3 regions of the Cronobacter turicensis genome follow, and region 1 is predicted to be linked to each of the others. Evidence: riboswitches for the same ligand, from Rfam matches in the RefSeq annotation. Region 1 holds a riboswitch; each other region holds the start of a gene.
The links. Region 1 has a riboswitch for thiamine pyrophosphate ahead of thiM (hydroxyethylthiazole kinase). Riboswitches for the same ligand answer to the same signal wherever they lie in the genome.
Positions count from the first base shown of each region.

Region 2: linked by a shared signal. The riboswitch ahead of thiC (phosphomethylpyrimidine synthase ThiC) and the one ahead of thiM (hydroxyethylthiazole kinase) in region 1 are both predicted to bind thiamine pyrophosphate.
Region 3: linked by a shared signal. The riboswitch ahead of thiB (thiamine ABC transporter substrate binding subunit) and the one ahead of thiM (hydroxyethylthiazole kinase) in region 1 are both predicted to bind thiamine pyrophosphate.

Region 1 is NZ_CP165997.1:1,466,104-1,468,363, reverse strand. It holds gene thiD (bifunctional hydroxymethylpyrimidine kinase/phosphomethylpyrimidine kinase) at 1-189, opposite strand, end outside; gene thiM (hydroxyethylthiazole kinase) at 176-973, opposite strand; TPP riboswitch at 1,007-1,103, opposite strand; gene AB8W27_RS07035 (hypothetical protein) at 1,437-2,009, opposite strand; gene AB8W27_RS07030 (DUF1493 family protein) at 2,151-2,260, opposite strand, start outside.
Region 2 is NZ_CP165997.1:4,024,018-4,026,277, forward strand. It holds gene nudC (NAD(+) diphosphatase) at 1-306, opposite strand, end outside; gene AB8W27_RS19210 (Rsd/AlgQ family anti-sigma factor) at 409-912, shown strand; TPP riboswitch at 965-1,074, shown strand; gene thiC (phosphomethylpyrimidine synthase ThiC) at 1,191-2,260, shown strand, end outside.
Region 3 is NZ_CP165997.1:3,612,311-3,614,570, reverse strand. It holds gene thiP (thiamine/thiamine pyrophosphate ABC transporter permease ThiP) at 1-235, opposite strand, end outside; gene thiB (thiamine ABC transporter substrate binding subunit) at 211-1,194, opposite strand; TPP riboswitch at 1,227-1,328, opposite strand; gene sgrR (HTH-type transcriptional regulator SgrR) at 1,364-2,260, opposite strand, start outside.

The DNA of each region.
Region 1 (2,260 bases):
CTGTGCGGCGACGAACGACGGCTCAACCCGATACACCGACTGCACGCCCCGCGTATTCTGCGCCACCAGGGCCGTGATCACTGACGTTCCGTAAGCGCCGAGCGCCGAGAAGGTTTTGAGATCGGCCTGAATGCCTGCGCCGCCGCTCGGATCGGTACCGGCGATGGCGAGCGCGTTAATGCGTTTCATGAGCACCTCCGAACGCCTGCGCGTGCAGACTATCCAGCAACGCGCTGGCGAAACTGCCGGGCCCACGGGAAATGGCCTGCGCCTGTTCGCCCGCCCGCTTCATGAGCCAGCAGGCCGTCGCGACATTTTCCAGCCGATCGCCCGGCAGCGCGCAGCAGGCGGCGACGACCGCCGAGAGCGCGCAGCCGGTGCCCACCACGCGGGTGAGCATCGCGGTGCCGCCCTCGACCGCCAGCGTGCGTTCGCCATCGGTGATGTAATCAACCTCGCCGGTAACGGCGACGACAGCGCCGCTGCGGCGCGCCAGCAAGATGGCCGCCTCGCGGGCCTGATGCGCGCTTTCAGTGGCGTCAACGCCTCGCCCGCCGCCGCTCTCGCCTGCCAGCGCGCGAATTTCCGAAGCGTTCCCGCGGATCGCGGCAGGACGACGCGCCAGGATCTCCTGCGCGAATTCAGTGCGTAGCGTGAGCGCGCCGACGGCGACCGGGTCGAGCGTCCAGGGCTTGCCCGCCGCGCAGGCGCTGTCGATGGCTGCCCGCATCGCCTGCTGCTGCGGGCGCGTCAGCGTGCCGAGGTTGATGAGTAAGGCATCGGCGATGGCCGCGAACTGCGCGGCTTCTTCGGCATCCACCACCATCGCGGGCGAGGCGCCAAGCGCGAGCAGGACATTGGCAGTGAAATTTTGGACAACATCGTTGGTGATACAGTGCACCAGCGGCGCGTGACGACGAAGGTGGGTGACAACAGGCGCGGCGTGCGAGCCGCAAAGCAGGTCAGAAGACATGGTTCTCTCCTGCCAGGCGCGAAGACGGGATACCGGACAGGCATCTGACTTCCCTACGCTGGCATTATCCAGATCAGGTAATACGGGTATTTCTCAGCCTTCACGAAGAAGGGCACCCCGAGTCATTTACTACAAAATCAAAAGGTTGCGATTAACGTCACGTTAATCCCTGTTCTGGATCATGCCAGCGGGAAGCCAAAGACTCAACCCTAAAAAAATACGCTGTGCCCTGACTTATGTCTTCTGCTGTATCCCCTAAGGCGTCAGGCACCATGAAGAATACCCAGGCTCACTTGTTGCTGATTTTTCACTATCGCTAATGCGTTAGTGCAGAGCCAGCGCGTAAGTGTTGAAGAAAAAATAATTACCATGGGTTATGGCATTATTAAAGAAATCGTTAAAAGAATGAGCGCCAGAGAGTCATTAAAAATTAGCCCCCCTAACCGCAAGACTGAATATTCTGTCAATTAGTAGTTCCCTGACTAAGAAGTATCCCTTGCACCTTATCACCTTTCAGATAGTACATAATGCTGTTACTCTGCGTGTATTCATCTGATTTTTCGATATCCTTGTAGTACATAACAATATCTTTCTTAGGTTTATGATTAAAATATTTTTCTGTTTCTTCTTTAGTCGTTAACACAGGCGCCTTAACGGATACGTGTAATACTCCCTTATAAGGTGTACAAGGCGATCCATCTTTCGCTATAGCAACAGCGGTCAAATCCCCCGCCCCCATCTCATTATCAGAAATAAACCAATAGTTGATGCCCTTTGATTCAAGGCAAATCCATGAGGCCAGATTATCTTTATTTATCTTTATGCCCACATTCCTGGCTATAGATTCAACTGTGTTAACCTCAAATTTATACTCGGTGGTTCCTACGACAATGATGGGCGCCAGATCTTTATCTGTCTCATGATTATCTGAATAGACTTCAGTAATATCATCGTAATACCTTGCGCCAAATCCCGTCATTTGGGTTGCCCCGCACGTACCCGCAACTAACCATAAGAATACAAAACTATATTTCATCTCAGTCTTCCACTACCAGTATCTTGTCATTACTGTTATTAATCGTCATACGACCTTGCAGCATCACGATCTAACAGAAACCCACAGAGTCACTTAAAATGACTTCCGATAATGCCACCGCAACCTCAGGTGTTCAATGCGTTAATCTTCAATCCAGCACCCCACCTTTGCCGATGTAATCAGCATTTGCACGGTAAGCGGCGAAGGTTGATGCTTATCGCTTTTTAAATAGTCGGGAAGAATCATATTGG
Region 2 (2,260 bases), 1.8 Mb from region 1:
ACCGCAGTAGCCGCAATATTTATGCGAGCGGTAAAACTCGGCGAGCTGCACGCCCCGTCCTGCCAGCTGAAACAGCCCGGCGTCCTGGTCGATAAGCTGTCGCACCGAGGCCATCTCATCCTCGCGCTTTTGCAGCACCAGCCAGACCGGCGCGTCTTCCCAGATGCCGATTTGCAGCGCCTTTTCGCCCGTAAGACCAAAATCCGCAGCCTGGCCGTAAGGTAATTCTGCTTTTGGCAGCCATAATTTCTGTTCATGGCTGACTATCCACCAGCCATGGTCTAAATTTTCTAATGTACGTTCCATAATTGATTGCACTACCTCTGCTTCACTGGCACGTTATTAACATAGTTCTTACATATTTTGGGTCATTTGCGTTTTTACATCTTATATCTCATGGAGTCGATCATGCTAAACCAGCTAAAAAGTCTGACGGAACGCGTTGGCGGGAGTAATGAATTAGTTGATCGTTGGCTTGGCGCCCGCAACCATCTGTTAGTCACTTATTACAAGATGGTCGGCATCAAACCCGGCAAGGAGCCGATGACTGCGCTTGATGAACAGGCGCTGGACGAATTTTGCCACTGCCTGGTGGATTACCTCTCCGCCGGACATTTCAATATTTATGAACGCGTCATCAGCGAAATGGAAGGCACCAGCCCGCTGGTCGCCGCCACGCAAATCTATCCTCAGCTGGAATCCAACACCCAGCAAATCATGGATTTCTACGACACGCATCTGGAAAGCGCCATCGACCACGATAACTGCCTGGAGTTTCAGGAAGCGCTTTCCGGCATCGGCGAGGCGCTCGCCGCCCGCTTCGCGCTGGAAGATAAACTCATCATGCTGGCTTATGACAACAACCTTGGTCAAAGCGCCAATGATGAAGCAGGTCTCGCCCGACCCGCTTGAGTTCGACAGTATTACCGGGTAGTTTAATCACGTCCCCGCCGCTATAGCGGGGTTTATCTTGTCGGAGTGCCCAGTGCGCGAGCACGGGCTGAGACCGTTAATTCGGGATCCGCGGAACCTGATCAGGTTAATACCTGCGAAGGGAACAAGAGTAATTCCAATTTGCCCCGCTCAGGGTGCTGTTTCGCCCTGAGACCCTCTCCAGGGTGCGCGGGCGCACGCCATTACTCCTCCGTTGTTCTGACAAGCCACTTCCTGACCGTTAACTGGAATGCGCTATGTCTGTATCAAACAAACCTGGCCGCCGCGAACAGCGCGCCGCCGCACAACACTTTATCGACACGCTGGAAGGCACCGCTTTCCCCAATTCTCACCGCATTTATCTTACGGGCTCACGCGAGGATATCCGCGTGCCGATGCGCGAAATCCGCCTGAGTCCGACGCTTGCTGGCGGCAGCAAAGAGAATCCACGCTATGAACCTAACGAGCCGGTGCCGGTTTATGACACCTCGGGCCCTTACGGCGATCCGGCGGTGCGTATCGACGTCCGCGAAGGGCTGGCCAAACTGCGCAGCGCCTGGATAGAGGCACGTAACGACACGGAAACCCTGAATGCGCGCAGCTCAGCCTATACCCGCGAGCGCCTGGCCGATGACGGGCTGGACGAGCTGCGCTTTCGCGGGCTGCTGACGCCAAAGCGCGCAAAGGCGGGCAAGCGCGTTACTCAGTTGCACTACGCGCGCCAGGGCATCGTGACGCCCGAGATGGAATTTATCGCTATGCGCGAAAACATGGGCCGCGAACGCATTCGCACGGCGGTGCTGCGCCAGCAGCATCCGGGCCACGGCTTTGGCGCGCGCCTGCCGGACAACATCACGCCGGAGTTCGTGCGTGACGAAGTCGCCGCCGGGCGCGCCATCATTCCTGCCAATATCAATCACCCGGAATCGGAGCCGATGATTATCGGCCGTAACTTCCTAGTGAAGGTGAACGCCAATATCGGCAACTCGGCGGTGACGTCGTCCATCGAAGAGGAAGTCGAAAAACTGGTCTGGGCCACCCGCTGGGGCGCGGACACGGTGATGGATCTCTCCACCGGGCGCTATATCCACGAAACCCGCGAATGGATCCTGCGCAACAGCCCGGTGCCGATCGGTACGGTGCCGATCTACCAGGCGCTGGAGAAGGCCAACGGGATCGCCGAAGATCTGAGCTGGGAGATGTTTCGCGATACGCTGCTTGAGCAGGCTGAACAGGGCGTCGATTACTTCACCATTCACGCGGGCGTGCTGCTGCGCTATGTGCCGATGACCGCAGGCCGTCTGACGGGCATCGTCTCGCGCGGCGG
Region 3 (2,260 bases), 2.1 Mb from region 1:
GGGCGAGTGGAATAGCGGGCACGACGGAAAGCAGGGCGGAGAGAAACGCCTGCCAGAACGAGAAGCGCACCACGTGCCACAGATAGCTGTCGTGCAGCAGCGCGCGTACCTCGGTGTGGGGCGCGTGCGTCCAGAGCGCCGCGAACGCCGCCAGCGCCACCGCCGCCATTAGCAAGGCGGCGATGAGGCCGGGCCAGAGCCAGCCTGGGATCAGCGGCTCACGGCGCGTTGCCATTCACTCGTCCATTGCGCTCGCTGTGTGGCGACATCCTGTGAGGTAAATTGCAGGGTGGTCTGCGGCCGGGTCAGGGCGTTAAACCCTTCCGGCAAGGCGACGTTGGTCACCGGGTACATCCAGTTGCCTGCGGGGATCGCATTCTGGAATGCGGGCGAAACCATGAACTTCAGGAATTTTTCCGCCAGCGCAGGCTGTTTGCTGGCGGCGGTGCGCGCGGCGACTTCCACCTGCAAATAGTGGCCTTCGCTGAAGTTCGCCGCCGCGTAGTTCTCTTTTTTCTCTTCAATGATGTGGTAGGCGGGGGAGGTGGTGTAGCTCAGCACCAGATCGCCTTCGCCTTTGAGGAACAGGCCGTAGGCTTCGCTCCAGCCTTTAGTGACGGTGACGGTCTTCGCGGCGAGCTTCTGCCAGGCGTCCGGCGCTTTATCGCCGTAAACTTTCTGCATCCACAGCAGCAGGCCCAGCCCCGGCGTGCTGGTGCGCGGATCTTCATAGATAACGCGCCATTTCTGATCGCTTTCCACCAGCTCTTTCAGGCTTTTCGGCGGGTTTTTCAGTTTAGTTTTGTCATAGACGAAGGCGAACCAGCCGTAGTCGAACGGCACAAAGGTGTCGTTGTTCCAGCCGCCCGGCACGTTGACGTCATTCGCCGGAACGCCGCTCTTCGCGAACAGCCCGGTCGCGGTCGCGGCCTGAAGCAGGTTGTTATCAAGGCCCAGCACCACATCGGCTTTGCTGTTTTTACCTTCCATGCGCAGGCGATTCAGCAGCGAGACGCCATCTTCCAGCGCCACGAATTTCAGCTCGCAGCCGCAGTCGGCTTCAAAGGCGGTTTTAATTTTCGGGCCAGGGCCCCACTCCGAGGAGAAGGAGTCGTAGGTGTAGACGGTCAGAACGGGTTTGGCGAAAGCCGGAGCGGCGACGAGCGCCAGCAGGGGAAGCAGTTTTTTTAACACTTTGCACCTTTATCAAATGGGGGCAAAGGATTTTGAGCAGTAGCCTCAAATCCCTTCGCCGGCGTTATCCGGATCAGGTTCGACGGGTATTATCTCAGCGCACCGGTCAGCCGGCAGCACCCCGTTGAGAACGGCCCATTGTAATGATTTGCGTAATGTTGCGAAAGGGTTACGGCTCGGGCGGCGCAAACCAGGCGGATTTAAAATCAAACCAGCCGAGCGTGTTCATCCGCACGCCGCGCATACTGCGCTGGCCCTGGAGCATCAGCCAGTGGTGGATCAGCGGCAGAATGTCCTGACGCTCCAGCATGGTGCGGCACCACTGCGGCAGGTTCAGCGCGCCGGTACGCCAGCGCTGCGCGTCGCCCTGCCAGTCGAGCGGGATGCAGTGCTGAATCAGCGGCACTTCGCACAGGTGGGCGAACAGCGAGAAATCGAGCGGCAGCGTAAAGTTGGCGCTGTTAAGCCACAGATCGCTGGTGATGTCTCCCTGATACCACTCTTCATAGCTCACTTCCCGCAGCTCAAGCTCGACCTGATCCTGCGCCAGAATATCGCGCAGCAGCGCGCCGATAATGCGGTTTTCAATATGGTCGCCATAGAAGGTGAGCGTCAGGCGCTCCAGCCCGGCGGGTTTCTGCGCTTCAGGGATTTGCGGCGCGTGGTGCCAGCGCGGCAGCAGGCCGTAAGCCGGAAACCAGATGCGCTGATATTGCGGCGCGGCGCGGTGCAGCAGGCGGGCGGGCGTAAAGCGCGAGCTTATCCAGCGGCGCACCTCCGGCATGGCGCCGACGCGCGAGCGGGAATCAAATAGCAGATAGTAGCAGCCCTCTTCGAGGCGGCTCTCCACGGCTTTTTCGTCGGCGTCGCGCGTCGGACCCTCAAGCTGAACGGCGCAGCTCAGTTCCTCGCCTATCTCCGGCAGCACCCAGAAGTTGACCTCATCAATCAGCGCCCGGTAACCGAAGTAGTCATCGAAGGCGTGGATCTTAAGCTGGTTGCTGTTATTGCGTACCACCGCGTAAGGACCGGTGCCGACGGGCTGACTGGCGAATTTCGGCAGTTC